Regions from separate parts of the Streptomyces sp. NPDC048481 genome, predicted to be linked through region 3. Evidence: riboswitches for the same ligand, from Rfam matches in the RefSeq annotation. Region 3 holds a riboswitch; each other region holds the start of a gene.

What was found. Region 3 has a riboswitch for thiamine pyrophosphate ahead of thiO (glycine oxidase ThiO). Riboswitches for the same ligand answer to the same signal wherever they lie in the genome.
Region 1: linked by a shared signal. The riboswitch ahead of thiC (phosphomethylpyrimidine synthase ThiC) and the one ahead of thiO (glycine oxidase ThiO) in region 3 are both predicted to bind thiamine pyrophosphate.
Region 2: linked by a shared signal. The riboswitch ahead of ACGFSH_RS25165 (thiamine ABC transporter substrate binding subunit) and the one ahead of thiO (glycine oxidase ThiO) in region 3 are both predicted to bind thiamine pyrophosphate.

The regions. Positions count from the first base shown of each region.
Region 1 covers NZ_JBICXC010000003.1:569,719-579,843, reverse strand. Annotated here, with positions in the region: gene ACGFSH_RS13285 (metallophosphoesterase) at 142-1,227, shown strand; gene ACGFSH_RS13280 (hypothetical protein) at 1,574-2,440, shown strand; gene ACGFSH_RS13275 (VWA domain-containing protein) at 2,919-4,451, opposite strand; gene thiC (phosphomethylpyrimidine synthase ThiC) at 4,909-6,810, opposite strand; TPP riboswitch at 6,803-6,992, opposite strand; gene ACGFSH_RS13265 (YibE/F family protein) at 7,625-9,121, shown strand; gene ACGFSH_RS13260 (SsgA family sporulation/cell division regulator) at 9,349-9,795, opposite strand; gene ACGFSH_RS13255 (IclR family transcriptional regulator) at 9,896-10,125, opposite strand, start outside.
Region 2 covers NZ_JBICXC010000009.1:62,476-72,600, reverse strand. Annotated here, with positions in the region: gene ACGFSH_RS25180 (phosphatidate cytidylyltransferase) at 1-135, shown strand, start outside; gene ACGFSH_RS25175 (SRPBCC family protein) at 324-773, shown strand; gene rlmN (23S rRNA (adenine(2503)-C(2))-methyltransferase RlmN) at 1,114-2,220, shown strand; TPP riboswitch at 2,259-2,367, shown strand; gene ACGFSH_RS25165 (thiamine ABC transporter substrate binding subunit) at 2,447-3,556, shown strand; gene ACGFSH_RS25160 (ABC transporter permease) at 3,532-5,208, shown strand; gene ACGFSH_RS25155 (ABC transporter ATP-binding protein) at 5,208-6,230, shown strand; gene ACGFSH_RS25150 (maleylpyruvate isomerase family mycothiol-dependent enzyme) at 6,321-7,157, shown strand; gene ACGFSH_RS25145 (LAETG motif-containing sortase-dependent surface protein) at 7,237-7,971, opposite strand; gene ACGFSH_RS25140 (LOG family protein) at 8,135-9,262, opposite strand; gene ACGFSH_RS25135 (VOC family protein) at 9,341-9,760, opposite strand; gene ACGFSH_RS25130 (hypothetical protein) at 9,881-10,125, opposite strand, start outside.
Region 3 covers NZ_JBICXC010000001.1:1,051,950-1,062,074, reverse strand. Annotated here, with positions in the region: gene ACGFSH_RS04515 (phytoene desaturase family protein) at 1-744, shown strand, start outside; gene ACGFSH_RS04510 (hypothetical protein) at 805-1,830, opposite strand; gene metF (methylenetetrahydrofolate reductase [NAD(P)H]) at 1,887-2,810, opposite strand; gene thiE (thiamine phosphate synthase) at 2,960-3,607, opposite strand; gene ACGFSH_RS04495 (Rv2175c family DNA-binding protein) at 3,686-4,051, opposite strand; gene ACGFSH_RS04490 (NAD(P)/FAD-dependent oxidoreductase) at 4,119-5,360, opposite strand; gene ACGFSH_RS04485 (hypothetical protein) at 5,393-5,788, opposite strand; TPP riboswitch at 5,841-5,952, shown strand; gene thiO (glycine oxidase ThiO) at 5,950-7,116, shown strand; gene thiS (sulfur carrier protein ThiS) at 7,113-7,388, shown strand; gene ACGFSH_RS04470 (thiazole synthase) at 7,392-8,186, shown strand; gene pknB (Stk1 family PASTA domain-containing Ser/Thr kinase) at 8,322-10,125, shown strand, end outside.

The sequences.
Region 1 (10,125 bases), on a different contig from region 3:
ACTGGAGCCTTGCTCCGATTCAGCACCCCTGGGACATCACACGGCACGATCCGCATTCCTATGATGGGCGAACGGCACCGCGGGCCGCTGCGACCAAGCAGCCCGCAGGGTGCAGATGCGGCGCGATGGTGGAGGGGTCTGATGACTCAGGGGGCCGGTCAGGGACCCGAGGTGGAGCGGACGGCGACGTTGCGTGACTTCCGGGTGCCCGCGTACGTCAACGAGACCGGTCCGTACGCCCACGGCACACAGCCCGGCGACGCGGCGCCGCCCCTCGAGGAACCCCTTGAGCACCCCGACGGCTACACGCCCACCCAGCGCGACCTGCCCGTCATCAACCGCCGCGGCGACACCCTCCAGGTCGTGGTGGACCCGGCGCCCGCGCAGGCTCCGCTGCCCGCGGCCGGCCCGGGCCCGCTCTTCGTCGTCGGCGACGTGCACGGCTACCTCGACGAACTGGTGGCCGCACTGCAGGAGAAGGGCCTGATCGACGACGCCGGAAACTGGTGCGCGGGCACCGCCCGGCTGTGGTTCCTCGGAGATTTCACCGACCGCGGGCCCGACGGCATCGGCGTCATCGACCTCGTCATGCGGCTGTCCGCGGAAGCCGCCGCGGCCGGCGGATACTGCAAGGCGCTCATGGGCAACCACGAACTCCTGCTCCTCGGCGCCAAGCGCTTCGGCGACACACCGGTCAACTCCGGCGCCGGCACCGCCACCTTCCAGGCGGCCTGGCTGCTCAACGGCGGCCAGAAGCACGACATGGACCGTCTCCAGGATCACCACCTGCAGTGGATGGCCCGGCTCGACGCCGTCGAGGAGGTCGACGGCCACCTGCTCGTCCACTCCGACACCACCGCCTACCTCGACTACGGCGACTCGATCGAGGCCGTCAACGACACCGTCCGCGAGACCATCACGCGCAACGACGCGGACGAGGTGTGGGATCTGTTCCGCAAGTTCACCAAGCGCTTCTCCTTCCGCGACGAGGGCGGCGCGGACGCCGTCCGCTCCCTGCTCGATACGTACGGCGGTACCCGGATCGTTCACGGCCACAGCCCGATTCCCTACCTGCTCGGCGAAGTCGGCTCCGAGGAGGACGAGGACAACGGCGGCCCGCACGTCGCCGGCCCGCACGTCTACGCCGACGGGCTGGCCATCGCGATGGACGGTGGCGTGACGATGGCCGGAAAGCTGCTGGTCCAGCAACTCCCCCTCCAGATCTGAACGTTCGGGGGCCTGCCGGAGTCGTCCCGAAGGGCTTCCGAAGGCCCTCCGAAGCATCCGTGGGGTCGCCCGGAGTGTCACCGGAGCCTCGGGAACTTTTCCTTCCCGGCGCTTCCCGGCGCTTCGCGCGCCTTCCCGTGGCACCCGGACGCCTCCCACCGGGGGCGGGGCGCCCCCGCCCCGTGCGGTGCCCGCGAGACCGCAGGCCGGGGGCCAATTTCGGCAAACCCCCTGTCACCGCATGCCGTCGCCGCTCTACCATCGGCTTATCCGTAGCAGGCTCCCCTCCGTTTCTGCCCGACGGCTCGTTGGCATGCGAGCCCCAAGCCCTACGGAGCATCGGGGGATGCAGATGAACAGCGTTCCGCAGCACCTGCACAGCGAGGACCGCCAGGAGTACGAGCGGATCCTCGACGAGGCGCTGCGCTCCGCCCCACACCACCCGGACCTCGCCGCTGTCGGACAGCGGCTCAACTCCGAGCAACTGCGCACCATGGCCCTCAACGCCTCCGCGCTCATCACGGTGGCAGCGGCGGCCGAGTACCAGCACTACGTGAAGGTCCGCGAGGAGCTGCGCCACCCCGCGCCGTCCACCGCGGCCACCGTGCCCGAATCAGGCTCCGCCGACACCGGCGTCGCCACGATGGACCTGGCCAACACCATGGGCGAGGCGACCCATGCCGCCGGAGCGGGCGCCGTGGCCGCCGTCCTCACCCCCGTACTCGCCGGGACCGCCGCGGTGATCTTCCTGCTCGTCGGTTACCTGCTCAGAGCAGTCGCCCCGGAACAGGCGTTCGCCCGGACCATGGTCGCGGCGGGCTGGGCGTTCGGAGCCGTGGCTGCCGCGGCGATCCTCGTCGCCACCGTCGCTCTGCTGCTCACCGCACTGCGCAACCGGCCGTCTCTGGAGGCCGCTTCGTACGGCGAACAGAACGAGGAGGTCACGCAGGCCAGGGAAGCCTGGCGTGAAGCCCTGCTGGAACGCGGCATTCTGCCGTTTCTCCGCGAGGCGCTCGCCAACCCCGGGGTGGCGACCGCCCCCCACACCGAACCCTCCCCTCCCGCTCCCACCGGCCGCCTCCCGAAGATCGGCTACGGTCGCCCGGGCTTCAGCAGCCCCGACGACGGACGCTCGACCGGGCCCCGGCCGAGTTTCAGCAGCCCTGACTACACCAGCCCCGAATTCGGCGGCCCGGAACACCACCCCGAATAGCCGTCCCTGCGCCACTTCGACGCAGGCAGGACTCAGGCAGGACTGAGGCGGGACTCGGGCTGAACTCAGGCAGGGCGGGGTTCGGGGCATCGGTGCACCGGATCAGGGAGGCATCCGGGGGACCGAGGCTCAGGAAGCGCTCCCTTCAGGAAGGGACCGGGCAGAAAGGTACCGGGCAGGGAGGTACCGGGCAGGGCGAATCAGGAGCCGGGCCCTGGGCTGCGCCCACGCCCTGGCCCCGGGTCGGCGTTCGGGCGGGGCGAGGCGGGCCGCGTCGAGTCCCGCCTGGCCCGGTCTGCCCCGTGGGCAACCGGCCCTGAACGAACGGCCGACGCACGGCTGCGTCGTGGAGGTGCCTCCGCCTCCCGTTCCGGCGAGCTGCCCTGCCCGGTGTCTTCGACCCGGCTCGACACCAGCCGGTTGCCCACCGCCTTACGGCCAGGACGGAAGGCCTGACTCCAAAGCCCGACCGGAGCCCTCAGAGGATGCCCGCCTGGCTCGCCGCCTTGATCCAGTCGGGGAACTCCGACAGCAACCGGTCGTATAGCTCCTGATCAGGGACGGTGCTGATGTCGTCCACCGCGAAGAACCCCACGTTGTCGACGCGCCGCCCGGGAAGCGTGTCGAACCGCTCCAGCACCCCGTAGTTGGACCGCCCGAGCCCCACGAACTGCCAGAAGATGGGTTCCTCGACCGCCGCTCTCAGCTCCCGCTCGATCGCCGCGTCGCGGTACACCCCGCCGTCGGAGAAGAACAGCACCAGGGTCGGAGCATCCGCCGGATTCGCCCGGACGAAGTCTCTGACCTGCGCAATCGCCTTCTGCTCCTCATTCTGGATACCGACCGTACGCATGTCGACCTGCCCCGGTTCCATGCCCTTGCGAGGCTTCTTGGACCGACGGAACAGACTCATCTCACCCACTCGCACATGCAGCCGCAGCCATTCGGGAAGTTCGCCGATCCGCAGGTCGGGGAGTCGGGCCGTCTCACTGGCGAACGTCCAGGCCTGCATCTCCCCGTCGTCGTCGAGTTGCGCCGCCACCGCTGCCATCCGCTCCACGACGTCCGCCACCACGCCCTTGGAATACAGGAACGACATGGACCCCGAGGCGTCGAGAACGAGCAGGATGCGCGCGCTGATGCCGGCCGCTCCGCGTTTGCTCAGACTGACGGCGACCTGCTCCTTGCGCAACGACAGCCGTTTGCGCATGTCGACGGGGAGCCGCTCCTCGCCCTTGGTCAGACGAGGTCCCGAAGCCGAGCCGGGAGCCTGGCCCGGCCGGCCCGGTGGAGGTGCCGCAGGGAGTCCGGCCGGAGACGCATGGCCCGGACCGCCATGTGGCGGTAGGCCCCCAGGAGCGGAACCCGGCTGCCCAGGCCACGCCGACGCAGCGGACGCGGCAGGGGCGACGGGCGGCTTCGGCGGGACGGGTGGGATCGGCGAGGCCGCCGCCACAGTCGTCTCCCCCGGCTCCTCGTCGACGGTGATGCCGAAGTCGGTGGCCAGCCCGGCCAGTCCGGAGGCGTAGCCCTGACCGACCGCCCGGAACTTCCAGCGTCCCTCGCGCAGGTACAACTCGCCGCCGATGAAGGCCGTCTCCGTGTCGGCCTGCATCTCGAAGCGCGCCATCTCGGACTCGGACCGGCCGTCGGCACCGAACACTCGCAGCGTCAGGCCGGTCACCTGCCCGAAGGCGCCACCGTCGGCGGACGCGCACAGCACCACCCGGGTGATCGCGCTCTCCAGCGAGCGGAAGTCGACCTGGACGGCGTCCGTCACGACTCCGGCGTCGCGGCGCTTGCCGAGGTGCCTCACGGCGCCGGACGCGTGGAGCGGCTGGTTGTAGAAGACGAAGTCCCCGTCGTTCCGGACCCGCCCGGCGTCGGTCAGCAGCAGCGCCGAGACGTCGATGTCCGGCCCACCGGCTCCCTCGGCCCAACTGAGTTCGACCCGGACATCCGGTGAGTCGATCGGCAGATTGGCGCCCTTGCTCATGGATCGCGCTGTCATGGGGGCAAGTGTGCCGAGTCGCCGTCCGACTTCAACCGACGGGACGACCCCAATCGAACGGAAGACATCAACCGGCGCGAGGGCTCCAACCGGCTGGACTACTTCAGCCGAACGGACACGACACCCTCCTCCCGGATCGCCGCCTGCCCTGACGGCGCTCGCGGCGGCGCTTCTCCCCCTCCTCTCGCCGACCGTCCCGACGATCTCGGCGAACTCATCGACCTCGGCAGCCTCGGCGAACTCGGCGCATCGGAGTCGCGGATCCGCCGGTACTGACTGCCGGACCCCGCGGCGCCCCTGCGGCCGACCGCCCTTCCACCGGCCCCCACCGGTTCCTCCATCGGTTCCCCCGTCCCCGTCTCCGTCACGTTCCGTCGATACTTGTGAGTTCCGCCAGTCCCCACGGGCGCCGCCCGGACGGTCAACCCGACAGGCAGCGCCGACGGGGGACGGGTTTTCAGTCGGCCAGCGGCAGGTACACCCGATTCCCGCTCGCGGCGAACTCCTTCGACTTCTGCAGCATCCCCTCGGCGATGTCGTCCGCCGAGGCGCCTTCCGTCGCTCCACCGCCGAAGCGCTCGTTGATGCTCTGGCTGATCTTCATCGAGCAGAACTTCGGCCCGCACATCGAGCAGAAATGCGCCGTCTTCGCGGGCTCTGCCGGCAACGTCTCATCGTGGAACTCCCTTGCCGTGTCCGGGTCGAGAGCGAGATTGAACTGGTCTTCCCAGCGGAATTCGAAACGCGCGTCGGACAGCGCGTCGTCCCATTCCTGCGCACCGGGATGACCTTTCGCAAGGTCGGCCGCGTGGGCGGCGATCTTGTAGGTGATGACACCGGTCTTGACGTCGTCCCGGTTGGGCAGCCCCAGGTGTTCCTTGGGGGTCACGTAGCAGAGCATGGCCGTGCCCCACCACGCGATCATCGCGGCGCCGATGCCTGAGGTGATGTGGTCGTACGCGGGCGCGACGTCCGTCGTCAGCGGGCCGAGCGTATAGAACGGAGCTTCATCACAGATCTCCTGCTGAAGGTCGATGTTCTCCTTGATCTTGTGCATCGGGACGTGGCCCGGGCCTTCGATCATCGTCTGTACATGGAAACGCTTGGCGATCGTGTTGAGTTCCCCGAGCGTCCTCAATTCCGCGAACTGGGCTTCGTCGTTGGCATCAGCGATCGAGCCAGGCCGCAGCCCGTCGCCGAGCGAGTAGGTGACGTCATAGGCGGCGAGGATTTCGCAGAGTTCCTCGAAGTTCTCGTACAGGAAAGACTCTTTGTGGTGCGCCAGGCACCAGGCCGCCATGATCGAGCCGCCGCGCGACACGATGCCGGTCTTGCGGTTGGCGGTGAGCGGAACATACGCAAGACGCACGCCTGCGTGGACGGTCATGTAGTCGACGCCCTGTTCGGCCTGCTCCACGACCGTGTCCTTGTAGATCTCCCAGGTCAGCTCCTCGGCGCGCCCGTCGACCTTCTCCAGCGCCTGGTACAGCGGCACGGTGCCGATGGGAACGGGGGAGTTGCGCAGCACCCACTCGCGGGTGGTGTGGATATTGCGTCCCGTGGACAGGTCCATGACCGTGTCGGCACCCCACCGGGTGGCCCAGGTCATCTTCTCGACCTCCTCCTCGATGGAGGACGTCACGGCCGAGTTTCCGATGTTGGCGTTGACCTTGACCAGGAACCTCTTGCCGATGATCATCGGCTCGATCTCCGGGTGATTGACGTTGGCCGGCAGCACGGCACGGCCGGCGGCGATCTCCTCACGGACCGCCTCGGGAGAAACGTTCTCTCGGATGGCAACGAACTCCATCTCGGGGGTGATCTCCCCCCGCCGCGCATACGCGAGCTGGGTGACGGCCTTGCCGTCCCGGCTGCGGCGCGGGAGCCGGGGCCGGCCGGGGAAGACGGCGTCGAGGTTACGCAGACCGCCACGCGGCGAGGTGTGCTTGATGCCGTCGTCCTCGGGGCGGATCGGACGCCCCGCGTACTCCTCGGTGTCTCCACGGGCGATGATCCAGCTCTCACGCAACGGCGAAAGGCCCCTGCGGACGTCGGTCTCGACGAGTGGATCGGTGTACGGGCCTGAGGTGTCGTAGAGCGTGACCGACTTCCCGTTGGTCAGATGCACCTGACGGACCGGTACCCGGAGGTCGGCGCGAGCGCCGTCGACATACCCCTTGTGCCAGCCGATGGACTTCCTGGCCTCCGCGTCGCTCCCGTCGACGGCAGTCGCACCAACCGCATGCGCGTCGAGCGGGCTTTCGGTGGGTGCGTCCGCGTTGAGCGGGCTCTCGTCCGCCGCGTTCTCGCTGGTCGCGTTCTGCACGGAGGCAGGCGTGCGTGCGTCCTTCTTGGTCATGAGACCTACTCCCTACGCCGGCATTACCCGGTAACAGGTTCGGCGGTCGACGCAGCGGCTACCGTCCACCGACGTTTCATGTGAAACATCCCTCGACGTGAGGGACGTTCCACGTGAAACATCGCGAAGACGGAGGTCAGCGCCCTCTCAGCCCGGTGCTCCGAGCTCCCGCGTGTGCAAAAGTGCCTCCACGCTAGCGTCAATCCGGGCGCGGTGAACAGAGGGCCCCCGTCGTTCTTGCGATGATCGGTCGGTGACCACTCCACCCCCTCCCCCGTTCCCGTCCGAGCCGCACGGTCGTCCAGGCGCCGGAAACGGCCCAGCCGACAGCCCTGGCGGTGTCTCCGGGGACGGTCAGAAAAGTCCTCAGGACGTCAACCGCGGTGGCAGTGGCACTGGTGACGGCTTTGGGCAGCCTCACCACCCCGGGCGTGCTCAGGGGCAGGGGCCCGGCCAGGAGCCGGGGTACGCGGGAGGGCTGGGCGGCCTGAGGCGCGCCCGGACGCCGGGCGGTCAGGGGCCTGACGCCGGCCCTGGCAGGAACCCGGGCACGGCGCAGGACCGCAGGGGTGGCTACGAGGGCGGTTACGCGTACGGGTACGGGAGCGATGCGGGCGGCAACGGCCTCCATGAGGGCCGGCCCCGGCACGACGGGGAAGATGAGCAAGGCCATGGTCCCGGACGCGGAACCGGCTCCCACCCCGTTCCAGGTCCTGGCGCCGGCTTCGGCTCGGCCCCGGGCCGGGGCCATGGCCTCGGCCTCGGCCTCGACCCGCAGAGCGGGCACGGGGTGGGGGTCGGCGTCCGTGGACCGGTGTCGGGAGACACGCCGGGGACCGGATCCGCCGACGAACCTGCACCCGCCCGACACGGTGAGCACCAGCTCGGGCAGGGGCACGGGCACGGGCATTCTCATGGTCACAGCCACAGCCACGGTCCGGCCGCTCCCGTCTCCCGGCATCTGCGGAAGGTCATCGCGGCCACCCTCATCCCGTTCGGCGTCGCCGTCCTGGCCGGGCTCGTGGTGCTGTGGCCCGGCGGCGCGCCGGCACACGAACGCACCGGGGTCGGATTCGACCGGCAGACCCAGCAGGCCACGGTCACCGAGGTCGTGAGCGTGAGCTGCGCCTCGGTGAACGCCTCGGGCGCCGCTCCGACGGGTGACACGTCGACGGCCGAGGGCTCTTCGGCGCAGCAGCAGGCGAAGGGCACCTGCAAGAAGGCGACGATCCGGGTGGACACGGGCGACGACAAGGGCCGTACGTTCACGGAGATCGTCCAGCCGGACCAGACCCGGCAGTTGGAGCAGGGCGAGAAGGTCGTGGTCGCCTACGAGCCCTCCGCACCGAAGGACCTGCAGTACTCGGTCACCGACGTGAACCGCCGCATTCCGATGTCCGTGCTGGCCGGCATCTTCGCGATCGCGGTCGTGGTCGTCGGGCGGCTCCGGGGCGTGATGGCTCTGGTCGCGCTGGCCATCAGCTTCCTGGTGCTGAACTTCTTCGTGCTGCCGGCGATCCTGCAGGGCTCGAACCCGTTGGTCGTGGCGGTGGTGGGATCGAGCGCGATCATGTTGATCGCCCTGTACCTGTGTCACGGGCTGTCGGCCCGCACCTCTGTCGCCGTACTCGGCACCCTGGTCTCCCTGCTGCTCATCGGCGTTCTCGGTTCGCTGTTCATCGACTGGGCTGCGCTGACCGGCAACACGGACGACAACACGGGCCTGATCCACGGCCTGTACCCGTCGATCGACATGAGCGGCCTGCTGCTCGCCGGCATCATCATCGGCTCGCTCGGCGTCCTCGACGACGTGACGGTCACCCAGACGTCGGCGGTCTGGGAACTGCACGAGGCCAACCCCTCGATGGGCCGACGAGGGCTCTACCGGGCGGGCATCCGTATCGGCCGCGACCACATCGCTTCGGTCGTCAACACCCTGGTCCTCGCCTACGCCGGCGCCGCCCTGCCGCTGTTGCTGCTGTTCTCGATCGCGCAGAGCAGTGTGGGCGGCGTCGCCAACAGCGAGTTGGTGGCGGAGGAGATCGTCCGGACGCTGGTGGGCTCGATCGGCCTGGTCGCCTCCGTACCGGTCACGACACTGCTGGCCGCCCTCGTGGTCTCCGCCGACCGTCCGGGGACCGACTCGGTGGCCGTGACGGCACCGGCAGCGGCTCGCGCGGGTTCGACGGCTTCTACCGGCCCGGCTGCTCCGTCTGCTCCGTCGGGTCAGGCTGGTGCGACTGCTCAGGCGAGAGCGGCGTCCGGCCTCCTCGCGGGCCGGGGCGGCCGCGGCAGGCGCCGTAAACGCTGACCCGCGCTCCCAACGCCCGACCTCGGCACCCGACCCGTGTGCGTGAGGGTGAGCGGGCGCGCGCCCGTCCGGCCCTCCAGGAAACCGGAGGGCCGGACGGGCCGTCATGCCGGCGGCCGGACGAATGGACGGGCCACTGGGTGGAAGGGCTGCTGAACCGATGGAGAAGCGTTCCTGCGCATGCCCGCCTTGTGACGAAGCGTTACGCCACAGCTGGTCACCGGCCGTCAACCCGCGCTCTGCTCCTCCGCGAGGATGCGGTCCAGCGCCTCGTCCAGATGTGCGTCGAAGTCGGCGAGCGCGCCTTCCTGCCCCAGAGGCACGAGCTTGTCGGTGCGATCGAGGAACGCCACCAAGGGGGCGGCCGAAGAACGGAACACAGCCTGGTCTCCGCAGACCTGAAGCCGGATCAGCACTTCCCCGAGCACATCCGGATCGACGGGCGAGACGCGGACGTCGCCCTCACCGCACGGCCTGCCCACCCCGTCGATGAGCAGCTCCCGACCGAAGGTCCAGGTCACCGGGGCATCACCGGGCAAGTGGAAGGTGAGCCGCACCGCGTAGGGATCGCACGACTCGTAACCCAGCTCGACCGGGATGCGGAACGAGAGCTCCTCGGAGACGAGAAAACTCATCATGACCTCTGCCTGTACTGCCTGCACGGACTCGCGCATCGCCTAACCCCGTCATTTGCCGTCGATTGGCCGGGAATGAACCTTCTGACACTGCAGGCATCTTGCTGAACGTACACAACAGATCACAAGGAGTGAGTTTTCAGATACTGATAGAGATCGCGAGAGACCCCAGCAGCCGTCCGACCTCGTTCTGCAGTTGCCGGGCCGCGGCGTGCAGCCGGTCGGCGTGATGCACGGGGAGTGACATCGCCATCGTCGCGGCCGTGGTGCCCACGGTGATCGGGATGGCGGCGCACACGGTGCCGAGCGCGTACTCCTGTCGTTCGACGACCGGTTCCATACGCGGCATGCGCTCCAGGCGTCGCAGCA
Region 2 (10,125 bases), on a different contig from region 3:
AAGCGGGACCTGGGCATCAAGGACATGGGCACGCTGCTCCCGGGCCACGGCGGCATCATGGACCGACTGGACTCCCTGCTGCCGACGGCGCCCGTCGTCTGGCTCCTGCTCGTGCTGTTCGTGGGGTCGGGCTGACCGTACGACCGCACCGGCCTTTGCGGGCCCCCTTCCCGACCGTCCGGGCAGGGGGCCCGCCGTCGTGGTCGCGAGGACGTCGTGGTCGCGGAGACGGCCCGGTGGGACGATCCTGGAGAGGGCGGCACACGGGGGCGCCCGGCAGAGTCAGCAAAAAGGGGGGATCGCCCTGAAAGGGGGCGGGCTGTATGTCCGACTTCCATGAGTCGATCGAGGTCGACGCCACTCCCGACGACGTGTGGGCTTACGTCATCGACCCCTCCCACCTGCCCGAATGGCAGGCGAGCGCGGTATCGGCGGAGCGTCTCGACCCCGGGCCGACCGCTGTCGGCTCCCGCGTGCGGGTCACCCGGCACATCGGTAGCCGGGAGATGCCGATGACCATGGAGTACACCGAGTACGATCCGCCGCGCGCCTGGTCCATGCAGGGCGTCGACGGCCCCGTACGCGGCCACTTCCACGGCGAGATCCTCCCCGTCGACGAGGGCCGCCGCTCCCGCGTGATCATGGACCTCGACTTCGAGGGCAAGGGGATGGGCAAGCTCCTCGTCCCCCTCGTCGTCCGCCGTCAGGTCCGCAAGGAGTTCCCGGTGAACGAACGGCTCCTGAAGGACCGACTGGAGCACCGCACGGCGTAGCCCGCAGCGCTCGACGAACCGACGGGCCCGCTGCCGGCATGAGCCCCGGCCCGCCCCGGGGCGGGCCCGACACACCCGCCCCGGGGACGCCCCCGACATCGAGGGATGCCGGCGCGCGCCCCGGGAACCCAGGGTGGCCAAACCCGGATGCGAACCGGGGTCCACGCCGTGTGCGAGCGCGGACGGTCCGGCCTCCGCGTCGTACCGGCCCACCCAGCGTCGTACCGGCCCACCCATGACCCTCTGCGTCCCCGATCGAGCTCCGGAGCGGGGCGGGTGACCACCCCCACCCCGCACCCGGCCCGGGCCCCCGGCGATGATCTGCCACACTGGACGTGTTATGCCTGCACCCGGAGAACTCACTTTCGTCGCCCCCCGCGGAGCCAAGAAGCCGCCGCGGCATCTCGCCGACCTCTCGCCCGCCGAGCGTAAGGAGGTCGTGGCGGAGATCGGGGAGAAGCCGTTCCGTGCCAAGCAGCTGGCGCAGCACTACTTCGCCCGGTACGCGCACGACCCGGCGGAGTGGACGGACATCCCGGCCGGCGCGCGCGAGAAGCTGCGCGAGGCGCTGCTGCCGGATCTGATGTCGGTCGTGCGGCACCAGTCGACGGACCAGGGGACCACCCGCAAGACGCTGTGGCGGCTGTTCGACGGCACGCTCGTGGAGTCGGTGCTGATGCGCTACCCGGACCGGGTGACCATGTGCATCAGCTCGCAGGCGGGGTGCGGGATGAACTGCCCGTTCTGCGCCACCGGGCAGGCGGGGCTCGACCGGAACCTGTCCACCGCCGAGATCGTGCACCAGATCGTCGACGGGATGCGGGCGCTGCGCGACGGGGACGTGCCCGGCGGGCCGGCCCGGCTCTCCAACATCGTCTTCATGGGGATGGGCGAGCCGCTCGCCAACTACAAGCGGGTCGTCGGCGCCATCCGCGCGCTGACCGACCCGGCGCCGGACGGGCTCGGGCTGTCGCAGCGCGGGATCACCGTGTCGACGGTCGGGCTGGTGCCGGCCATCCAGCGGTTCTCCGACGAGGGCTTCAAGTGCCGCCTGGCGATCTCCCTGCACGCGCCGGACGACGAACTGCGCGACACCCTCGTCCCCGTGAACACGCGGTGGAAGGTGCGCGAGGTGCTGGACGCCGGGTTCGAGTACACCGCGCGGTCGGGCCGCCGGCTGTCCATCGAGTACGCGCTGATCCGGGACATCAACGACCAGGCGTGGCGTGGTGACCGGCTGGGCCGGCTGCTGCGCGGCAAGCCCGTGCACGTCAACCTGATCCCGCTGAACCCGACTCCGGGCTCGAAGTGGACGGCCTCGCGGCCCGAGGACGAGAAGGCCTTCGTCGAGGCGATCGCCGCGCACGGGGTGCCCGTGACCGTCCGGGACACCCGTGGTCAGGAGATCGACGGGGCGTGCGGTCAGCTCGCGGCCACCGAGCGGTAGTCTGAGGACCGTACGCAACTTCATATTCCGACATCTTCATATTCCGACAGGGGAGCGCCACAGCGCTGAGAGTGCGGCACCCAGGCCCGCAGACCCTCTGAACCTCGCCCAGGTCATTCTGGGTAGGAAGTTCGGTCATCACTCGAGCTGTTGCGCCCTGCCCGGAGTCCGTGCGGACCCGGGCGGGGCCGCGTCTCTTCCTGGTCAACCCCAGGAGGAAAATCCAGTGCAGAACAAGACCTTCGTGGCCGTGGCCGTCGGGCTCGGCCTGGTCGTGTCGCCCGTGCTGTCCGCGTGCGGGTCCACGGACGGCAAGGGCGCCTCGGGCACGACCGGCTCGACGGCCTCGGCGTCCTCGAAGACGGTCACCCTCGTCAGCCACGACTCGTGGGCCGTCTCCAAGAGCGTCCTCGCCGACTTCGAGAAGCGGTCCGGGTACAAGGTGCGGGTCCTCAAGGACGGCGACGCCGGGCAGGCCGTCAACAAGGCGATCCTCACCAAGGACCACCCGCAGGGCGACGTCTTCTTCGGCGTCGACAACACCCTGCTGTCGCGCGCCCTCGACAACGGGCTGTTCCAGTCGTACGAGGCCAAGGGGCTGGCGCGGGTCGACGGCCGGTACCAGCTGGACGCGAAGAAGCACCGGGTCACGCCGGTCGACTTCGGCGACATCTGCGTCAACTACGACAAGGCGTACTTCGCCGCGCACGAGCTGGCGCCGCCCGCCTCCTTCGACGACCTGGTCAAGCCCGCCTACAAGGACCTCCTCGTCACCGAGAACGCCTCCACCTCCTCGCCCGGCCTCGGCTTCCTGCTCGGCACGGCCGCGAAGTACGGCGACGGAGGCTGGGAGGGCTACTGGAAGAAGCTCAAGGCCAACGGCGTCAAGGTGGTCGACGGCTGGGAGCAGGCCTACAACGAGGAGTTCTCCGGCTCCGCCGGGGGCAAGAAGGCGAAGGCGGACCGGCCGCTCGTCGTCTCGTACGCCTCCTCGCCGCCCGCCGAGGTGATCTACGGCGACCCGAAGCCGGCCACCGCGCCGACCGGCGTCGCGACCGGCACCTGCTTCCGGCAGATCGAGTTCGCGGGCCTGCTGAGCAACGCCGGCAACAGCGAGGGCGGCAAGGCGCTGATCGACTTCCTGATCGGCAAGGAGTTCCAGCAGGACATGCCGCTCAACATGTTCGTCTACCCGGTGGCGAAGGACGCGGCCGTGCCCGCCGAGTTCACCCGGTTCGGGCCCGCCGCCAAGGCTCCCGAGACCATGGACCCGGCGAAGATCGCCGACCGTCGCGACCAGTGGGTCAAGTCGTGGACCTCGCTCGTACTGAAGTAGGCCCGCGCAAGGGAGCCGGCCGGCGGGGCGCGGCGGCCCGGCTCGGCCTGCTGACCGTGCCCGTCGCGTTCTTCGCGGTCTTCTTCGCCTGGCCGGTCGCCGCGATCGTCGCGCGGGGACTCCACGTCGACGGGGCGTGGCGCTTCGGGCGGCTGTGGGACGTGCTCGGGCAGTCCGACGTCCGGCACGTGCTGTGGTTCACCACCTGGCAGGCGCTCGCCTCCACCGCGCTCACCCTGCTGGTGGCGCTGCCGGGCGCCTACGTCCTCGCGCGTCTGGACTTCCCGGGCAGGCAGGTGGTGCGCGCCGTCGTCACCGTCCCGTTCGTGCTGCCGACGGTCGTCGTGGGCACGGCCTTCCTCGCGCTCGTCGGGCGCGGCGGGCTGCTCGACGAGCTGTGGGGGGTGCGCCTCGACACCACCGTGTGGGCGATCCTGCTCGCGCACGTCTTCTTCAACTACGCGGTCGTCGTCCGCACGGTGGGCGGGCTGTGGGCGCAGCTGGACCCGCGGCAGGAGGAGGCGGCGCGGATGCTGGGCGCGTCCCGGCTGCGGGCCTGGCGCACGGTGACCCTGCCGGCGCTCGGGCCGGCCGTCGCCGCGGCCGCGCTGATGGTCTTCCTGTTCACCTTCACCTCCTTCGGGGTGGTGCAGATCCTGGGCGGGCCCACCTTCTCCACCCTTGAGGTGGAGATCTACCGGCAGACCTCCGAGATCTTCGACCTGTCCACGGCCGCCGTCCTGACGATCGTGCAGTTCGCGGCCGTCGGCGCGATCCTCGCCGTGCACGCCTGGACGGTGCGCCGGCGGGAGACCTCGCTGCGGCTGGTGGACGCGGCCGGGACGGCGCGCAGGCCGCGCGGGGCCGGGCAGTGGGCGCTGCTCGCCGGGGTGCTCGCGAGCATCGCCGTCCTGCTGGTCCTGCCCCTCGCGGTGCTGGTGCAGCGTTCGCTGGACGCGCCCGGCTTCGCCTACTACCGGGCGCTGACCCGCGACGATGGGAACGTCTTCCTCGTCCCGTCGATCGACGCCGTCGGCAACTCGCTGCGGTACGCGCTCGCCGCGACCGCGATCGCCGTGACCGTGGGCGGCCTCGCCGCGGCCGCGCTCACCCGCAGGGACGCCGGACGGCTCGTCCGGGGCTTCGACGCGCTGCTGATGCTGCCGCTCGGCGTGTCCGCGGTGACCGTCGGCTTCGGGTTCCTCATCGCGCTCGACGAGCCGCCGCTGGACCTGCGCACCACATGGATCCTGGTGCCGCTGGCGCAGGCGCTGGTCGGCGTCCCCTTCGTCGTGCGGACCATGCTGCCGGTGCTGCGGGCGGTGGACCAGCGGCTGCGGGAGGCGGCGGCCGTGCTCGGGGCGTCGCCCTGGCGGGTGTGGCGCGAGGTCGACCTGCCGATGGTGCGGCGGGCCCTGCTGGTCGCGGCCGGGTTCGCGTTCGCGGTGTCGCTGGGGGAGTTCGGGGCGACGGTGTTCATCGCCCGGCCCGACAACCCGACGCTGCCGGTGGCCGTCGCACGGCTGCTCGGCCGGGCCGGGGAACTCAACTACGGCCAGGCGATGGCCCTTTCGACGATTCTGATGGTGGTGTGCGCGGTGGCCCTGCTGGTGCTGGAGCGGCTGCGGACCGACCGGGCGGGGGAGTTCTGATGCGAGCGCTCGAACTGGAGCGGGCCACCGTGCGGTTCGGCGGCCGGGCCGTGCTGGACGCCGTCGATCTGGCCGTCGCCGAGCACGAGGTGGTGTGCGTGCTCGGGCCCAGCGGCAGCGGCAAGTCGACGCTGCTGCGGGCCGTGGCCGGTCTTCAGCCCCTGGACGCCGGGCGGGTCTCGCTCGACGGGCGCGACCAGGCCGGGGTGCCCGCGCACCGGCGCGAGCTCGGGCTGATGTTCCAGGACCACCAGCTGTTCCCGCAGCGCGACGTCGGCGGCAACGTGGCCTTCGGCCTGCGGATGCAGGGCATGCCCCGGGCCCGGCAGGGCGAGCGGGTGGCGGAGCTGCTCGAACTCGTCGGGCTGCCGGGCGCGGCGAGGCGGGCCGTGGCCTCGCTCTCCGGCGGCGAGCAGCAGCGGGTGGCGCTGGCCCGGGCCCTCGCGCCGCGCCCCCGGCTGCTGATGCTCGACGAGCCGCTCGGCCAGCTCGACCGGTCGCTGCGCGAGCGGCTTGTCGTCGAACTGCGTGAGCTGTTCGACCGGTTGGGCACCACCGTGCTGGCCGTCACCCACGACCAGGGCGAGGCGTTCGCGCTGGCCGACCGGGTCGTGGTGATGCGGGACGGCCGGATCGCCCAGTCCGGGACGCCGCTCGACGTCTGGCAGCGGCCGGCGGACGCGTTCGTGGCCCGGTTCCTCGGCTTCGACAACGTCGTGGAGGCCACCGTGACCGGCGAGGTCGCGGTCACGCCGTGGGGCAAGACGCAGGTGGCGGCAGGGTCCGCCCAGGGGGCGCGCACCCTGCTGGTGCGGCCGGCGGGCGTGCTCCTGGGCGACGCGGACGACGGGCTGCGCTGCACGGTCGCCGCCCGCACCTTCCGGGGCACGCACGTCGCCCTGCACCTCCAGCCGGAGGGCGCGCCGAGACTGGAGGCGGCGTGCGCGCTGCGCGACGCCCCCGAGGTCGGCAGCACGGTGGGGGTGTCCTTCGACCCGGCCGAGACCGTGGTGCTGGACTGAGGCGCCCCGGCCGAGACCGTGGTGCCGGACTGAGCCGCCGGGCCGAAACCCGGATGCCGTGCTCAACCGACGGCGCCTAGGGTGCTCGCTGTGACTGTTCTCGCGCATGACCGGTATTGTGACGAAATCGCCCTTCAGGTGGATGAGTTGCGGGCGGTGGTGACCTCCGGGGCGGATCTAACGGCGACCGTGCCGACCTGCCCCGACTGGTCGCTGGAGCAGCTCGTGCGGCACATGGGCGGCGCCCTGCGCTGGGTGGACGCGCTGGTGCGGACGCGGGCGCGGGAGAACGTCCCGGACGAGCGGATCCCGCTGCTCGGCGGACCTGACCGCGAGGGCGATCCGGCGGCGCTCGACGCCTGGCTCGCGCGGAGCGGGGAACTGGTCGTCGGCGCGCTGCGCGAGGCCGGGCCGGACACGAAGGTGTGGAGCTGGGCCGGAGTGCCCGACAGCGGGTTCTGGGCGCGCCGGATGACCCACGAGATCACCGTGCACCGCGCCGACGCCGCGCTCGCCGCCGGACTGCCCTACGAGGTCGCGCCGGACGTGGCCGCCGACGCCGTGGACGAGTGGCTGCAACTCGTGCGGTGGACGCAGTGCAACGAGCCGCACGCGACGGCCCGGGAACTGCTCCTCGCGGACGGCACCCTCCACCTGCACGCCACGGACGCGCCAGCCGAGCCGGGGGCGGTGCGAGGCGCGACCGGCGAAGGCGCGGCCGGGGCGTGGGGAAGAGTGGTCGAACTCACCGGGCGGGGCGTCGAATGGCGCCCCGGCCACGAGAGGGCGACGGTCACCCTGCGCGGCCCGCTCACCTCCGTGCTGCTCGCCTTCTACGGCCGGCTGCCGCTGGACAGCCCGGAGCTGGAGGTCCTGGGCGAGCGCGGCCTGCTGGAACTGTGGGTGGAGAAGGCGACTTTCGGCTGACGCGGACGCGGGTGGGGCCCGCCCCCCGATGCGGGGCGGGCCCTCCCTGTGTGCCGTGCGCGGCGCGCGGCCGTTCGGGTCAGCGGTGGCTGGCCCCGCGGCGGCGCATCCCGAAGAAGACCGCTCCGCCGCCGACGACGACCAGAGCGGCGGCGATGCCGACGATCAGGCCGGTGTTGGAGTTGGCGCCGGTCTCGGCGAGGTTGGACTCCTGCGCAGCGGGCGAGGGGGCGTTGCTCGCCGGGGCCGGGGGCGCGGCGCTGTCGCCCGCCGAGTCGGAGGGGGCCGGCGAGGAGGTGGCCGTCCCGGCCGGCGGCGACGCGGTCTGCGACGACGGCGTGGAGGGCGTCGACGACGGAGACGAGGACGGGCTCGTCGTCGGGGTCGTCGTGTCGTCGGCCTGGCAGGCCTTGGACGGGGTGGTCACGTTCGGGGCGATGTCGGCGTCGACGAGCGTCTTCTTGCCCTTGACGGCCACGACGTGGACCCGGTACTCGGCGTTCGGCTCCCAGTCCTCGGCGAAGGAGACGGTGACGCCCTTCTTCGAGCCGGTGACGGTCTGCTCCTTGCCGACCTGGCGGAGGTCGGCGCCGTTGTTCTCGAGGAAGACCGTGACGACGGCCGGGACGCCCGTGGGGTCCTTGTCGGTGACGGTGATGACGCCCTTGGCGCCGTCACAGGCGGCGGCGGCGGAGAACTCGGATATGTCGCAGGCCAGCGCGGTGCCGGCGGCGCTGAGCGCAAGGGCCGCGGAGGCGGCGGTGACACCGAGCATGCGCACCGAACGAGCGGCGGTACGGCGGGAAAGGGACACGTTTGTCCTTTACGGGAAGCGCAACTGCGGGGGGTGGAGGGGGAGATGGCGCCCCCGGGTGAGCCGAGTGCGTCACCATCCCCAGCAGACTCACAGGTCTATAAGCGTTTCATAAGCACTGTCAATGTCGCGACCCCCGCGAGCGGTTGGCTTTGCCTGCTTATTAACCACTGAGACGTTTCAGGGCCTCCGGAGCCTCCTCGATCCGGTCGACGAGGGTGATGCGGGACTCCATCGACCGCTCCCGGGCCAGGGACTGAAGGAGCGGCCAGGCGGGCAGCCGCCGCGTCCAGTGCGCCCGGTCCACGAGGACCATCGGCGTCGGCTCGCCCCGCGACTCGTAGTAGTTGGGCGTCGCGTTGTCGAAGATCTCCTGGACGGTCCCCGCGGCGCCCGGCAGGAACACCACGCCCGCGGTGCAGCGGGCCAACAGCCCGTCCTCACGAGTGGCGTTGGAGAAGTACTTGGCGATGTGCGCGGCGAACGGGTTCGGCGGCTCGTGACCGTAGAACCAGGTGGGCACGGCGACCGAGGGGCCGCCGCCGGGCCAGTTCGCGCGGACCTCGAAGGCGGTCCGCGCCCAGTCGGTCACCGAGGGCGTGAACCTCGGGGCCTTGGCGAGGATCCGCAGGGCCTCGGTGAGCATTCCCGCGCTGAAGGGCGCCGCGTACGCGCCGAGGTTGGCCGCCTCCATGGCGCCCGGCCCGCCGCCGGTGGCCACCGTCAGTCCGGCGCGGGCGAGTTCACGGCCGAGCCGGGCCGCGCCCGTGTACTCCTCGGTGCCGCGCGCCATCGCGTGACCGCCCATGACGCCCACCACCCGTTGCCCGGCGAGCAGTTCGTCGAGCGCGTCCGAGACGGCGTCGTCGTGGATCGAGCGCAGCATGGAGCCGAAGATGTCGCCGTCCCCCTTCGTGCGCTGGAACCAGGCGTACGTCAGCGCGTCCGGGGTCGCCTCGTACCCCTCGTCGAGGGAGGCGAACAGCTCGTCCGGGGAGTAGACATGGCCGCGGTAGGGGTCGAAGGGCAGGCCCGGCACGGGCGGGAAGACCAGGGCGCCGCAGGCCCGGACGCGGGCGGCGGCCGCCGGGTCCATCGGGCAGCCGAGGAAGACGGCGCCCGAGGCGTCGAGGGAGAGCAGAGCGTCCGTACGGTCCGTCAGGTCGACGGACTGGACGCGGAAGTGGGCGAGAGAGCCGTGGGCGGCCACCACCTCGTCGAACTCGGCGAGGGACTCGATCTCGCGGTCGGGGGAACCGTCGAACGGCTGGGCGGGTGTCGTCGGATGCACCCGCCCATGCTAGGCACCGTCGGACCGGCGCCCCGGGCCGTTCGCCGTTCTGGTCCGGTCCGGACGGTGTGGCGCCGGTCAGGCTTCGACGGCCGACGGGTCCATCCAGACGATCTCCCAGGTGTGGCCGTCGAGGTCGTCGAAGGAGCGGCCGTACATGAAGCCGTGGTCCTGGGTCTCGCCGCTCGGCGAACCGCCCAGCGCGAGCGCCCGCTCGACCAGTTCGTCGACCTTCTCGCGGCTCGGCGCGCTCAGCGCGATCAGCACCTCGCTGGTGGTCGTGGCGTCCGCGATCTCCTTCTTGGTGAAGGTCGAGTAGAACGGCCTGGTGAGCAGCATCGCGACGATCGTGTCGCTGATCACCACGGAGGCCGCGTTGTCGTCGCTGAACTGCGGGTTGATCGAGTAGCCCAGCTCCGTGAAGAACTTCTTCGAGGCGTCGAGGTCGTTCACGGGAAGGTTCACGAAGATCATCTGCTGGTGGGCGGAGGTGCTCATCTGGTCTCTCCCGGGGGATCGCTGTCGCCGTGTGCGGTGTCGAGGGGTGGACCGGGTGGCCGCGCGGAACTCATCGGAGCCGGAGAGATTTTTTCCGGGGAGGCGCGGAACGGGGAGGGTTCAGCGCATCAGCGGGAGGGCGGCCAGCTCGGCCACGAGCAGGGTGAGCGGGACGAAGAGCGCCAGCAGGGCCGCGGTGCGCAGGGCGGCGGCGCTGCGGAGCGTCTTGGCGGGGGCGCCGAGCCGCAGGAGGGCGGCCGTGGTGTCGGCACGGCACTGCCTGGCCTCCACGGCCGCGGTCAGCAGCGTGGCGAGCGTGCAGCCGGCCACGACCACGGCGCCGAGGGTGGTGAGGGGACCGAAGG
Region 3 (10,125 bases):
GCGCGCCGGGTCGCGTTCGTCTTCGACGCCGAGGTCGCGCGGATCGTGGACGAGGACGGCAGGGCGGCGGGCGTAGAACTCGCCGACGGCACGGTGGCGGAGGCGGACTTCGTCCTGGCGCCGGGCGGCTTCCGCGGCCTTCCCGCCCGGGGCGGGGACGAGGTCGCGCCCCAGCGGGCGCTGCCGAGCCGGCTGACCGTGCTGCTGGCGCTGCGCGGCCCCCGGCCGCAGGGCGCAGCGCACCGGACGGTGGTCCACGCCCCGGACCGGGACGCGGAGTTGGAGAGCCTGTTCGGCGCGGCGCCGTCGGTGCCCGCGGGGCCGACGGTCACGGTGCTGCGGCCCGACGACGCCCGGCTGGCGCCGGACGGCGACCACGAGCCGGTCACGATCGGCGCCGTGGTGCCCGCCGGCGCGCAGGTGTCCGACGCGCACGTGGACGCGCTGCTCGGCATGGCCGAGCGGGCCGTTCCCGGGCTGCGCGAGCGCGTCCTGTGGCGTGAGGTGCGCACCCCGGCCGACGTCGCGCGCGAGACCGGCGCGGAAGGCGGGGCCGTCCCCGCGCCCGCGCTGGCCGCGGCCGGGGGCCGGCTGCTGCATCCCGCCAACTCCACCGGGCTGCGAGGGCTGTTCACGGTCGGCGGCTGGTCGCATCCGGGCGGCGGCCTGCCTCACGCGGGCATGTCGGGCACGCTGGTGTCCGGACTGATCGTGGAGGGGCCGGAGTTCCGCGGCTCGCGGTGAGGCCGTGACGGCCCGCCGCGCACGGGGGCGAAGGGGCGGGCGGGGTGGCGGACGCGGCCGTCAGAACCGGTACTGCTCGTCGTAGCCGTTGCCCTGGCCCGGCTGCTGCCCGTCGCCCTGGTACGGGTACTGCTGCTGGTCGGGCGGGAGTTCGCCGCCCAGCGGGTCGTCGGTGTTGCGCTGCTGCGGGACCCAGACCCCGCCGGCCGGGGTCTCCCCGCCGTGGCCGCCGGCGCCGTACTGCTCCTGGCCGTAGCCCTGCTGCGCGTACTGCTGCTGGCCGTAGCCGGCGTCGTAGGAGCCCCCGCCGTAGGTCTGGGTGCCGATGTACGGGTCGGAGTAGGCGGCGTACTGCTGCTCGCCCGTGGCGTCGTAGCCGTACTGCTGCTGGGGGTACCCGGCGTAGCCGTAGCCGTAGTTCTGGTCCGTGCCCTGGCCGGCCGTGGCGTACTGGTCCTGGCCCTGGCCCTGGGACTGTCCCTGGCCGGTCGCGCCCGCGTAGGCGGCGTCGCTGTAGACGCCGTAGGAGCCGGTGTCGTCGGGCAGCGGCTGCGGCTCGTAGACGGAGGCGGCCGCCGGGTCGAAGGAGCGGGGCGCGGGGGTGAAGACGTCGTCGCGGTCGTCGCCGTCGAAGTCGTCGTCGCCGTAGGCGCTCCCGGCGCCGAAGGCGTGCTCGTCCCGGCCGCCGAACGCCGTGCCGTCACCGTGGGGCGCGCCGGAGTCCGGGCCGGCCCCGTCCGGCTCCGGGCCGGAGACCTCCAGGGTCGGGTCCTGGCGCTCGGCCTTGCCGCGGCGGCGCTTGGTGAGGACGGTGCCGTCGCTCTCCGTGTCCGAGCGGCGGAAGGCCCAGCCCTCGGCGAAGCCCCGGCGGAACGACAGGGTGACGTAGGTCTGGCCGACCGCGAACGCGGCCGCGCCCAGGGCGATGACGACGACCGACGGGATCAGGACGCCGAGGACGACGCCCAGGAAGCCGACGAAGGCCAGCAGCCGCCAGCGCAGCCGGGCCTTGTACTGCAGCAGAACCTCGCCGAGCAGCCACAGCGCGACAATGCCGAACGCGATGTAGAGGACCGTCCAGCCCATGTACGCCCCTCTCCCAGTGGCCGCTACGCAGTGTGTCGTATGTGGGTGCGACCGGTCTAGGCCTGCGGCGGATGGTGCAGGCCCAGGTTCTCGTAGATTTCCAGCGTCGCCGTGGAGTTGTTGAGCGTGATGAAGTGCAGTCCGGGCACTCCCTCGGCCAGCAGCCGTGCGCAGAACTCCGTGGCGAAGTCGATGCCAATGGAGCGTACAGCGGCCGGATCGTCTTTGGCTGTGAGGATCCGCTCTTTCAGGGCGGCCGGGAAGCGGGCGTTGCTGAGCTGCGGCAGGCGTTCCAGCATCCGCACACTGGTCACCGGAAGGACCTCGGGGATGACGGGAGTCACACATCCGGCCGCCGCGACCCGGTCGCGCAGCCGCAGGTACGAGTCGGGCTCGAAGAACATCTGGGTGATCGCGTAGTCGGCGCCGGCCCGGCACTTGTCCACGAAGTGCGACACGTCCAGGTCCCACTCGTCGGAGCGCGGGTGCATCTCGGGGAAGGCGGCGACGCCCACGCAGAAGTCCCCGGACTCCTTGATGAGACGGACCAGTTCGGCGGCGTACGTGAGGCCCTGCGGATGCGGCACCCAGGGGCCCATAGGGTCGCCGGGCGGGTCGCCGCGCACGGCCAGCATGTTGCGGATGCCGGCGTCGGCGTACTGCCCGATGATGTTGCGCAGCTCGGCGACGGAGTGGTCCACGGCGGTGAGGTGCGCGACCGGCGTGAGGGTGGTGTCGACGACGATCTGCTGGGTCTCCTTGACCGTGGTGGCCCGGGTGGATCCGCCGGCGCCGTAGGTCACCGAGACGAAGTCGGGGGCGACCGCCTCGACCCTGCGCAGGGCGTCCCACAGGCTCCGCTCACCCTTCGGCGTCTTCGGCGCGTAGAACTCGAACGAGTACGTCGTCTTGCCGGTCGCCAGGATGTCGCGCACGGTGCGCGCGCGGTCCGTCCTGGTGGATGCGGTTCCCAGTGCCATACCGGCAGGTTAGCCAGGGGTGGACGGTCACCCAACCGGATGCGGGAAATTTGCCCGGATTGTCGAGTTGTTGTCCACCCCTTGGACAATCGTACGAGGGCGGCGCCGCCGGACGGCCGGGCCGGGGGCCGCGGGCCGGGACACGGGCGCTACCCCTCGCTCAGCCGCTCGGCGAACTCGGCCGCCGCGGCGCCCGGGTCGTCCGCCTGGGTGATCGCCCGCACCACCACGACCCGGCGGGCGCCCGCCGCGAGCACCTCGTCGAGGTTGCCGAGGTCGATGCCGCCGATGGCGAACCAGGGGCGGTCCGTGCCGAGGGACGCGGTGTGCCGCACCAGGTCCAGGCCCGGCGCGTGGCGGCCGGGCTTGGTGGGGGTGGGCCAGCACGGACCGGTGCAGAAGTAGTCCACGCCCTCCTGGACGGCGGCGGCCTCGGCCTCCGCCGCCGCATGCGTGGAGCGGCCGACGAGCACGCCCTCGCCGAGGATGGCGCGGGCGGCGGGGACGGGCAGGTCGCCCTGTCCGAGGTGGAGCACGGCGGCGCCGGCCGCGTGCGCGACGTCGGCGCGGTCGTTGACCGCGAGCAGCTTGCCGTGCCGGGCGCAGGCGTCGGCGAACACCTTCAGGTGCTCCAGCTCCTCGGCTGCCTCCATGCCCTTGTCCCGCAGCTGGACGATGTCGACGCCGCCCGCGAGCACGGCGTCGAGGAACTCCGGGAGGTCGCCCTGCCGGGTACGGGCGTCCGTGCACAGGTACAGCCGTGCCTCGGACAGGGACGGGCGGGCGGTGTCGGGCATACGAGGTCCCCCCAGGGTGGCGGCGTACGGGGGCCGGGTGCGCTCCCGTACGCCGGGTGTCGGTGCGAGATCCGCGGGTCAGACGGCGAGCGCCTGGGCGCGGCGCTTCACCTCCGTGCCGCGGTTCTCACTCAGGGCCTGGGCCGGCGTGCCGGGCAGGCTCGAATCCGGGGTGAAGAGCCACTCCAGCATCTCCTCGTCCGTGAAGCCGTCGTCCCGCAGCAGGGTCAGGGTTCCGACCAGGCCCTTCACCACCTTGTCCCCGTCGATGAAGGCGGCCGGGACGTGCAGCGCGCGGTTCTCACCCCGGCGCACGGCGATGAGCTGGCCGTCCTTGATCAGCTGCCGGACGCGGATCACGTCCACGTCGAGCATCTCCGCGATGTCCGGCACGGTGAGCCAGGCGGGGACGAGGGCATCGGTCTTTGCGTCAATCTCGGTCACGGGAACAAGCCTGCCATCTGCCACCGACAGTCGGAAGCCGGGCCGGTCCGACCGGGCCCGCCCGGGCTCAGGCCGTCGCGCCCTTCAGCGGCCGCGCCGGGTCCGCGAGGAGCCGCGGGTTCAGGGGCGTGCCCGCCTCGATCAGCCGTTTGCCCTGGGCGAGGTCGCGGGGCCGCCCCACGGCCAGCAGCGCGACCAGGCGGTCCTCGCGCAGCCAGCAGACCGTCCACGCGGGCCCGCCGGGGTCGCCGCGCCACACGACGGCGTCGGCGTGCGCGTGGTGGCCGGCGTACTGGACGAAGCGGCCGAACTGCTCGGACCAGAAGTACGGGACGGGGTCGTAGACGGCCGCGGGTTCGTCGGTGGCCTCGCCGACGATGTTCGCAGCGACCGTGCGCGGACCCTGGAGCGCGTTGTCCCAGTGGTGGACGAGCAGCCGCTCGCCGTACCTGCCGGAGGGGAAGGAGGCGCAGTCGCCGACCGCGTACACGTCCGGCAGGCGGGTGCGCAGGCCGGCGTCGGCCACGATCTCGCGGTGCGCGCCGAGTTCGACGCCCGAGCCGGCCAGCCAGGCGGTGGCGGGGCGGGCGCCGATGCCGACGACGACGGCCTCGGCGGGCAGTCGCGAGCCGTCGTCGAGGACCACCGCGCCCGGCTCGACGCGCTCCACGCGCGCGCGAGTGCGCAGCGCGACGCCGCTGTCGGCGTACCAGGCGGCCATCGGCGCGGCGGCCTCGGCGGGCAGGGCCCCGGCCAGCGGCCGGTCGGCGGCCTCGACGACGGTGACCTCGCAGCCCGCCTCGCGCGCGGCCGTGGCGAACTCCGCGCCGATCCAGCCCGCGCCGACGACCACGACGTCGTGCCGGCCGGCGAGCACGGGCCGCAGACGTCCGGCGTCGTCCAGGGTGCGCAGCAGGTGCACGCCGGGCACGCCCTGCGCGCCGGGCAGCGGGATCGGCTCGGCGCCGGTGGCGAGGACGAGGACGTCGTACGCGACGGGTCCGCGCGCGGTGTCCAGCTCGTGGTCGCCCGCGCGCAGGCCGAGGACCTCGCGGCCGAGTTCCAGCTCGATGCCGAGGCCGTCGAAGTCGACGTCCAGGGCGGATCCCTCGGCCTTGCCGAGCAGCACGGCCTTGGACAGCGGCGGCCGGTCGTAGGGCTGATGGGGTTCGGCGCCCAGCAGCGTCACCCGGCCGCCGAAGCCCTGTTCACGCAGGGCCACCGCGGTCTGCACGCCGGCCATGCCCGCGCCCACGATCACCACGCGGCGCCTGTCCGGCCCGCCTTCTTCCCGCCTCTGCTCACTCACCCGATCACCTTAGACACCTGACGATCAGTCAGTCAGCGGCCGTGCTCCGTGACCTGCTCCACACCGTCGCCGCCGGGGCCGTCCGCACCGCCGGGGATCTCCTCCACGACGCTCGTCCCGCTGCCCGGCTGCGACTCCCACTCCCAGCGCTCGTCGAGACGCACCCGGCCGTCGGGCAGCTCGGCCACCGTGGACACGCAGTGCCCGGAGGACGTCGTCCCGTCGCGCTTGAGCTGGACGTACCGGAAGTCGAGCCGGTCCCCCTCCCGGGTACCCAGCAGATGGCCGCGTACGACGTCGCCGCCCGCGTAGTCGGCCCACACCGCCCCGTCCCGCTCGTGGTACGCGAAGCGGGTGCGGACGCCGACCTGGCCGGGCGCCTGGTCGGCCACCGGGGCGAGGACGAGGCCGTCCAGTGACTTGGCCATGCGCGGAGGCTCCCTTACTGCGGTGTGCGGCGGCGGGCTAGGGTGGCCACCGTAGAGCACTCGCGGGAGCCCGGACGCACCGGGCTGAGAGGGAGGCTGGCGGCCTCCGACCGTACGAACCTGATCCGGGTCATGCCGGCGAAGGGAGGGGCTGGACGCCCATGTCGTCTCCGCGTACGTCAGACGTCCTCGTGATCGGGGGCGGGATCATCGGGCTGGTCACGGCCTGGCGGGCCGCACAGCGCGGGCTCGCCACGGCGGTGGTCGACCCGGAGCCGGGCGGCGGGGCCGCCCAGGTGGCCGCCGGGATGCTGGCCGCCGTCACCGAACTGCACCACGGCGAGCAGACGCTGCTCGGCCTCAACCTGGCGTCGGCACGGCGCTATCCGGGCTTCGCCGCCGAACTCACGGAGCTGACCGGACAGGACCTCGGTTACCGGCGGTGCGGCACGCTGGCCGTCGCGCTGGACGCCGACGACCGGGCGCACCTGCGCGAACTGCACGCGTTGCAGCGGCAGTCGGGGCTGGATTCGGAGTGGCTGTCCGGGCGGGAGTGCCGGCGCCTGGAGCCGATGCTCGCGCCGGGGGTGCGCGGCGGGCTGCGGGTGGACGGCGACCACCAGGTCGACCCGCGGCGGCTCGCGCGGGCCCTGGTGAGCGCGTGCGAACGGGCGGGCGTGGTCTTCCACCGGGTCTGGGCCGAGCGGCTGACCGTGGCGGGCGAGCGGGCCGCGGGGGCCGTCGTGCGGGACGGCACGGCGCTCTCGGCGGGGCAGACGGTGCTCGCCGGGGGCAGTCTGAGCGGGCGGCTCGCGGGGGTCCCGCGGGACGTGCTGCCGCCCGTGCGGCCCGTGAAGGGGCAGGTGCTGCGGCTGACCGTGCCGCAGCGATGCGCGCCGTTCCTCAGCCGGACCGTGCGGGCCGTGGTGCGCGGCAGCCAGGTCTATCTGGTGCCGCGCGACAACGGCGAGCTGGTGGTGGGGGCGACCAGCGAGGAGCTGGGCTGGGACACGACGGTGACGGCCGGAGGCGTGTACGAACTGCTGCGCGACGCCCACGAGCTGATCCCGGGGATCACCGAACTGCCGCTCACCGAGACGCGCGCGGGTCTGCGCCCCGCGTCCCCGGACAACGCGCCGCTGCTCGGGCCGACCGGGCTCGCGGGGCTGTCGCTGGCGACCGGGCACTACCGCAACGGCGTGCTGCTGACGCCGGTGACCGGTGACGCGATGGCGCAGGTCCTGGCCACCGGGGAACTCCCGGACGAGGCCCGTCCCTTCACTCCCCGGCGCTTCGGCGTCGCCGCACTCACGGAGCAGCCCGCATGAGCACCCCGCCCACCCCGACCGCACCGGCCACCCCGACCGCGCCCGCCACCCCGACCGCGCCCGCCGCCCGGCTCACCGTCTCGGTCAACGGCGAGCGGCGGCAGTTCGCGGCCGGCACCGTCCTCGACAGCGTCGTGCGCTCCCTGACGCCGGCCCCCTCCGGGGTGGCCGCCGCGCTCAACGAGACCGTCGTCCCGCGCGCGCAGTGGCCGTCCACGGCGCTCCACGAAGGCGACCGCGTGGAGGTCCTCACCGCGGTCCAGGGGGGCTGAGCCATGGCCGACGACTCCTTCGTCCTCGGAGGGCTCACGTTCTCCTCGCGGCTGATCATGGGCACCGGCGGCGCGCCCAGCCTGGACGTGCTGGAACGCGCGCTGGTGGCGTCCGGCACCGAGCTGACCACGGTCGCGATGCGCCGGGTGGACCCCACGGTGCACGGCTCGGTGCTGTCGGTGCTGGAGCGGCTGGGCATCCGGGTGCTGCCGAACACGGCGGGATGCTTCACGGCCGGCGAGGCCGTGCTGACCGCGCGGCTGGCCAGGGAGGCGCTCGGCACGGATCTGGTCAAGCTGGAGGTCATCGCCGACGAGCGGACGCTGCTGCCGGACCCGGTCGAGCTGCTGGACGCGGCCGAGACGCTGGTGGACGACGGCTTCACCGTGCTGCCCTACACCAACGACGATCCGGTGCTGGCACGCAGGCTGGAGGACGTCGGCTGCGCCGCGGTCATGCCGCTGGGCTCCCCGATCGGCTCCGGCCTGGGCATCCGCAACCCGCACAACTTCCAGCTGATCGTCGAGCACGCGCGGGTGCCGGTGATCCTGGACGCGGGCGCCGGCACGGCGTCCGACGTGGCGCTGGCGATGGAGCTGGGGTGCGCGGGGGTGATGCTGGCGTCGGCGGTGACCCGCGCGCGGGATCCGGAACGGATGGCGTGCGCCATGCGGGCCGGCGTCGAGGCGGGGCGACTGGCCCGGCTGGCGGGCCGTATCCCGCGCCGCTGGTTCGCGCAGGCCTCGTCCCCGGCCGAGGGCATGGCCGCGCTGGATCCGGAGCGTCCCGCCTTCTGACCCGCGGTGACGGCGTCGAGCGGGTGACGGCGGTGACGTCCGGACACCGCGACACGCGTCACAGGTCGGCTGCAGTCGGGCCGCGATCCCGGCGGGACCGGCGAGGTGTCGGCGGCGGCTCGTACACTCACCTGCGTGGACACGACCCTTCAGGACCCTCTGGTCGGGCAGGTGCTCGACGGCCGCTATCGCGTCGAGGCGCGGATCGCGGTCGGCGGGATGGCCACGGTCTACCGGGCCGTGGACACCCGCCTCGACCGCGTGCTCGCGCTCAAGGTGATGCACCCGGCGCTCGCCGCCGACGGCGCGTTCGTCGAGCGGTTCATCCGGGAGGCTAAGTCCGTCGCCCGGCTCGCCCATCCCAACGTCGTGCAGGTCTTCGACCAGGGCGCGGACGGGTCGTACGTCTACCTCGCCATGGAGTACATCGCCGGCTGCACGCTGCGTGACGTGCTGCGCGAGCGCGGTGCGCTGCAACCGAGGGCCGCGCTCGACATCCTGGAGCCCGTGCTCGCGGCGCTGGGCGGCGCGCACCGGGCCGGGTTCGTGCACCGGGACATGAAGCCCGAGAACGTGCTGATAGGGGACGACGGGCGGGTCAAGGTCGCCGACTTCGGGCTCGTGAGGTCCGTGGACACCGTCACCAGCACCACCGGCGCGGTGCTCGGCACCGTCGCCTACCTCGCCCCCGAGCAGATCGAGCAGCCCGGCGCGGCCGACCCCCGGGTCGACGTCTACGCGTGCGGGGTCGTGCTGTACGAGATGCTCACCGGCGAGAAGCCGCACGACGGGGACTCCCCGGCGATCGTGCTCTACAAGCATCTGCACGAGGACGTCCCGCCGCCGTCGGCCGTGGTCCCGGGCCTGCCGCCCGCCCTGGACGACCTGGTCGCCGCCGCCACCGCCCGCACCACCGACGTCCGGCCGCCGGACGCGGTCGCGCTGCTCGCGAAGGCGCGGGAGGCGCGCGGCGCGCTCAGCGAGGAGGAGCTGGACGCCCTGCCTCCGCAGGCGGTCTCCGCCGCGCACGACAACGCCGAGGACCGCACCAGCGTGATCCCGCGTTCGCTCACGGTGCCCCGGCCGCTGCCGGTGGACGGAGACGACGAGGCCGAGGTGCACCGCACCTCACGCTTCCACAGCCCGCCGCCCCTGCCGCCGAGGCGCCGTTTCGGGCGGCCCCGGCGCGGGGTGCTCGCGCTCGTCACCGCCGTGCTGCTGGTGCTGGGCGTGGGCGCGGGCGTCTGGTACATCAACTCGGGCCAGTTCACGAAGGTCCCGGCGGTGCTGACGCAGAAGGAGACCGAGGCCAGGCAGCGGCTGGAGGCGGCCGGGCTGAAGGTGGGCAAGGTCGAGCACCGGCACAGCGACACCGTCGCGCGCGGCACGGTCCTGGGCACCGACCCCGGGCCGGGCGCCCGCATCCGCAAGCACGACGCGGTGACGCTGACCGTGTCCGACGGCCCCGAGATGGTCAAGGTGCCGGATGTACAGGGCGCGCGGCTGAAGAAGGCCGAGGCGTCGCTCAGGGAGGGCGGCCTGGAACCGGGCCTGGTCACCCAGGAGTTCAGCGACGACGTCGACCAGGGCGCGGTGATCCGCACCGACCCCGAGGCGGGCGTGCAGCGCCGCGCGGGCACCGCGGTGTCGATCGTCGTGAGCAAGGGCAGCCCGGTCGACGTCCCCGACGTCACCGGCGAGGACCTCAACGACGCCCGGGCCGAGCTTCAGGAGGCCGGTCTGAAGGTGAAGATCGCCCCGCAGCAGGTCAACTCCGAGTTCGACAAGGGGAAGGTCGCGGCGCAGACGCCCAAGGAGGGCGGACGGCTCGCCGTCGGCGCCACGGTGACGCTCACGCTGTCGAAGGGGCCGGAGATGATCGAGGTCCCGGACGTCGTGGGCTCGAGCGTCGACGACGCCAAGTCGCTCCTGGAGCAGT